One region of the Pelagibius sp. CAU 1746 genome, then DNA from elsewhere that is predicted to be linked to it. Evidence: predicted binding sites of a transcription regulator. Region 1 holds the regulator's gene; the other holds the start of a gene.
What was found. The regulator PhoB, encoded in region 1, activates phosphate uptake and scavenging genes when phosphate is short. The targets are predictions, from matches to a motif close to TNTCATAAAACTGTCA.
Positions count from the first base shown of each region.

Region 2: AAFN88_RS07065 (putative 2-aminoethylphosphonate ABC transporter substrate-binding protein) is a predicted target of PhoB. The motif match lies at 1,551-1,566, and genes of this name have one in related genera.

Region 1 is NZ_JBDOQT010000001.1:634,398-636,591, forward strand. It holds gene pstB (phosphate ABC transporter ATP-binding protein PstB) at 1-112, shown strand, start outside; gene phoU (phosphate signaling complex protein PhoU) at 150-899, shown strand; gene phoB (phosphate regulon transcriptional regulator PhoB) at 896-1,588, shown strand; gene AAFN88_RS02895 (bifunctional acetate--CoA ligase family protein/GNAT family N-acetyltransferase) at 1,714-2,194, opposite strand, start outside.
Region 2 is NZ_JBDOQT010000001.1:1,472,286-1,474,479, forward strand. It holds gene AAFN88_RS07060 (putative 2-aminoethylphosphonate ABC transporter ATP-binding protein) at 1-163, opposite strand, end outside; gene AAFN88_RS07065 (putative 2-aminoethylphosphonate ABC transporter substrate-binding protein) at 327-1,349, opposite strand; gene AAFN88_RS07070 (DMT family transporter) at 1,595-2,194, opposite strand, start outside.

The DNA of each region.
Region 1 (2,194 bases):
CACCGCCTTCTTCCATCTGGGCGTCCTGGTCGAGGTCGGGGACACCGAGCAGTTGTTCACCAACCCGCGCGACGAGCGCACCCAGGGCTACATCACCGGCCGCTTCGGCTGACCCCTGGACAAACACGAGACGCGAAGGGCAGGCAAGCATGAGCGCCAACCACATCGTCAAATCCTTCGACGAGGAACTGCAGCAACTCAACGCCATCGTGCTGCGCATGGGCGGTCTCGCCGAGGCCCAGATGGCCAATGCGATCGACGCTCTGGCGCGCCGCGATTCGGAGCTGGCGCAGAAGGTGGTCGCGGGTGACGAGGCCATCGACGAGATGGACCTGGAGCTGGACGAGAACGCGGTGCGCACCCTGGCGCTGCGCCAGCCCATGGCCAACGATCTGCGCGAAGTGATTTCGGCGCTGAAGATTTCGAGCGACCTGGAGCGCATCGGCGACTATGCCAAGAACGTCGCCAAGCGCACCTTGGCCCTCAACCAGCTTGCGCCCCACGAGGCGACGCGCTCCATCCCGCGCATGGCCAAGCTGGTGCAGGCGATCATCAAGGACGTGCTCGACGCCTACGCCAACCACGACCCCAACCGCGCGATCGACGTCTGGCACCGCGACGAAGAGGTCGACGAGATGTACACGGCGCTGTTCCGCGAGCTCCTCACCTACATGATGGAAGACCCGCGCAACATCACGCCCTGCACGCATTTGCTGTTCATTGCCAAGAACATCGAGCGCATCGGCGATCACGCCACTAACATCGCCGAGACGACACACTATCTTACGACCGGAAAGCGCATCCAAGGCGGCCGCCCGAAGAACGACCTCTCCAGTTTCCAGATCATGAATCCGGAAGACGTTGAGGAAGGCGGCACGGAAGACGGGGAGGGCGCATGAAACCTCTTGTCCTGATCGTCGAGGACCAGGAGGCCCTGGTCACGATGCTGCGCTACAACCTTGAAAGTGCGGGCTTCCGCATAAACACCGCGGGCGACGGCGAGGAGGCCCTTGTGGCGGCCGCCGAAGAGGTGCCGGACCTGATCCTGCTGGACTGGATGCTGCCGCTGATGTCCGGCATCGAGGTTTGCCGGCAGTTGCGCAGCAAATCGGAAACCAAGCGCGTGCCGATCATCATGTTGACGGCGCGCGGCGAGGAGAGCGACAAGCTGCGCGGGCTGGACAGCGGTTGCGACGACTACATCACCAAGCCCTTCTCGCCGGCGGAGATGATCGCACGCGTCAACGCGGTGCTGCGCCGGAGCAAGCCGGAGCTGAGCAGCGAGATGCTGACCTTCGAGGACCTGGCCATGGACCTGGCGGCGCACCGCGTCAAACGCAATGGCCAGGACATCCATCTGGGCCCGACGGAGTTCCGCCTGCTGCGCCACCTGATGCAACACCCCGGTCGCGTCTTCACCCGCGAGCAGCTTCTGGATTCGGTCTGGGGCCGCGACGTCTACGTGGAGCCGCGCACCGTCGACGTCCACATCCGCCGGCTGCGCAAGGCGCTGAACCAAAGCGGCGAGGAGGATCTGATCCGCACCGTGCGCTCGGCCGGCTACTCCCTCGACCGGCCCAGTGCCTGAATGACCTCGTGCTTCGAGACGCTCGCTGACGCTCACTCCTCAGCATGAGGTCAACTAAGCTCCTGCCTCATCCTGAGGAGGCGCGGCAGCGCCATCTCGAAGGATGCACCGCAATCTCCGAGCAGTTACTCGCGCAGCGGGCGGCGGACGCGGATTATGCCGTCTTCCGGTGCGCCGCGTTGAAAGCCCAGCTCGTCGCAGAGCGCCAACATGCGCGCGTTGTCGGCCAGCACGTCGCCCCAAACTTCGCTGAGGCCCCGCCTCACCGCGAAGTCCATGATGCGCTCCATCAGCGCGCGGCCCAGGCCGCGGCCCTTGGCGTCGGAGCGGATGGCGATGGCGAACTCGGCGCGCTGGTTGTCCGGGTCGGCGACCAGTCGCACCACGCCCAGGCCGCCGCGGTCTCCGCCCTTGGCGCTGTGGTCCTCGCCTGGCGCCGGGAAGGCGGCCAGCGCCATTTCGCGGTCGTAGTCGAGCTGCGTGAGGCGTGCCGCCAAGTCCGGCGGCATCTCGCGCATCTGCGCGAAAAAGCGCATGCGCACGTCTTCCGGATCCATGTGCCGAAAACCTTCGCGCAGGGCCTCGGCATCCTCGGGGCGCAGCGGG
Region 2 (2,194 bases), 840 kb from region 1:
GGTCCAGCCCCGCGACGGCGCGCAGCAAGGTGGTCTTGCCGCAGCCGGAGGGCCCCAGGAAGCAGACGAATTCCCCCTCTTCGATGTCCAGGGAGATGTCCTTCAGGGCCGTGAAGTCCCCGAAGTTCTTAAACAGATTGCGGATGCGCAGATAGCTGGACAAGTAAACGCCTCGCCTTGCTCGAATTGGCTGCTTCGCCGCCCGTCTTTCGCCCGGCGCGCTGCGCGCCGGCCCCCGCGGGCCTTGCGGTCAGTATGCGGGAGGGGGCGTTGAAGCGGAAGAGGGCGCCGCAAGCGGCGCCCTCTCCAGGGGATTCAAACCGGGATCAGCCTTTGGGATCGGACTTCGAATCGTAGCGCTTCTGCCACTCTTCCAGGATCGCCGCACGGTTGTTGGCGGCGAACTCGAAGTCGTTGTCGATCATCTTGTCGACCAGGTTCTCCGGGAAGAACTCGACCGGCTTGGCCACGCCCGGCATGGCGACCACGGCATAGCCGGTGTTGTACATCTCGTTGGCCTTCTTGGAGATCGACCAGTCGACCAGGGTCTTGGCGGCCTCCAGCTTGGCGGTACCGGCGACGATGGCCGTGGCTTCCATGTCCCAGCCGACGCCTTCCTCGGGGACGACGATCTCCAGCGGTGCGCCCGCGGCCTTGGACTTGGCGCCGCGGAAGGCGAAGGATACGCCGATGGGAATCTCGCCCGCGGCCGCCAGCTTGCAGGGGGCCGAGCCGGAGTGGGTGTAGCGCGCGATGTTCTCGTGCAGCGCGTCCATGTACTCCCAGCCGCCCTTCTCGCCGAACAGCTGCAGCCAGGAGGAAACGTCCAGGAAGCCGGTGCCCGAGGAATTCGGGTTCGGCATGATGACGTGGCCCTTGTAGACCGGCTTGGTCAGGTCCTTCCAGGTCTTGGGCACCGGCAGGCCCAGCTTCTCGCCCTCGACGGTGTTGAAGCAGACCGAGGCCACCCAGGCGTCCATGCCGACCCAGGCCGGCGGAGTGCTCTTGTCGACGAACTTCTTGTCCAGCTTCTCGACGCCCTTGGGCGCATAGGGTTCCAGCATGCCCTCGGTCTTCAGCAGCAGCAGCGAGGTGGCCGCCAGGCCCCAGACCACGTCGGCCTGCGGATTGTTCTTCTCGGCCAGCAGCTTGGCCGTGACGATGCCGGTCGAATCGCGGACCCAGTTGATCTTGATGTCCGGGTGGTCCTGGTTGAAGGTCTCCGCGTAGCGCTTCAGGTCTTCCGCCTCGACGGCCGTATAGACCGTGAGCTCGACTTCCGCTTTCGCGGCCGCCGCGACCAGGAGGCTGGCCGCGGCCGCGGTCAGCAGAGTTTTCCGAAATGCCATGATTGTCTGTGCTCCCTGTTGCTAGCCGAACATCCGGTTTTCAAACCGGTTTTCCTTGGCAGTCTGTCGTCTCTTCGGGCGTTTCCCCCTGACCGCCGGCTTCATGGTGCCGCCACCTCTTGGGCTGCCGCTTGCGGGCCCCCGGCGGCCGTGTCGGTTTCCGATCGTTAGTGTGATCGGATGGCTACAATAGAGGAAATCTATTATTTTTATGAAATAAAAGATTTCACTGATATATGGATTTCTCAGCGGGTCAGCGTCAACACCAGGACTCCCGCGCCCACCGTGACTGCGGCGGCGAGGCGGCTGATCCAGGGGCGTTCGCGGAATATGACAACCCCGAAGAGAGCTGCGATGATGACACTCGACTCGCGCAGGGCCGAGACCATGCCCAGCGGCGCCAGGGTGTTGGCATAGATGACCAGGGCATAAGCGGCCACGGCGCAGAGGCCGCCCAGGTAGCCGACGCGCAGGGTGGCGCGCACCTCCGGAGTGAGGCGCGGCTTCAGGCGGACCAGGACGAAGAGGGTGACCAGGAACTCGGTGAAGAACAGCCAGCCGATGTAGCCGAAGGGGCTGGCGGAGAGCCGCACGCCGATGCCGTCGATCACGCTGTAGCTGGCGATGATCAGGCCGGTGGCGACGGCGGCCAGGGTCGAGCGCGGGTCGGGCACGCTGGGGCCCTTGGAGAAGAAGGCGAGCAGGCAGATACCGAGCGAGACCAGGGCGACGCCGCCCCAGCCGAAGGCCGAAAGCTGCTCGCCGGCGAAGATCAGCGCGCCGAGGGAGACCAGCAGCGGCGCGATGCCGCGCGAGATGGGGTAGACCCGCGAGAGGTCGCCCCA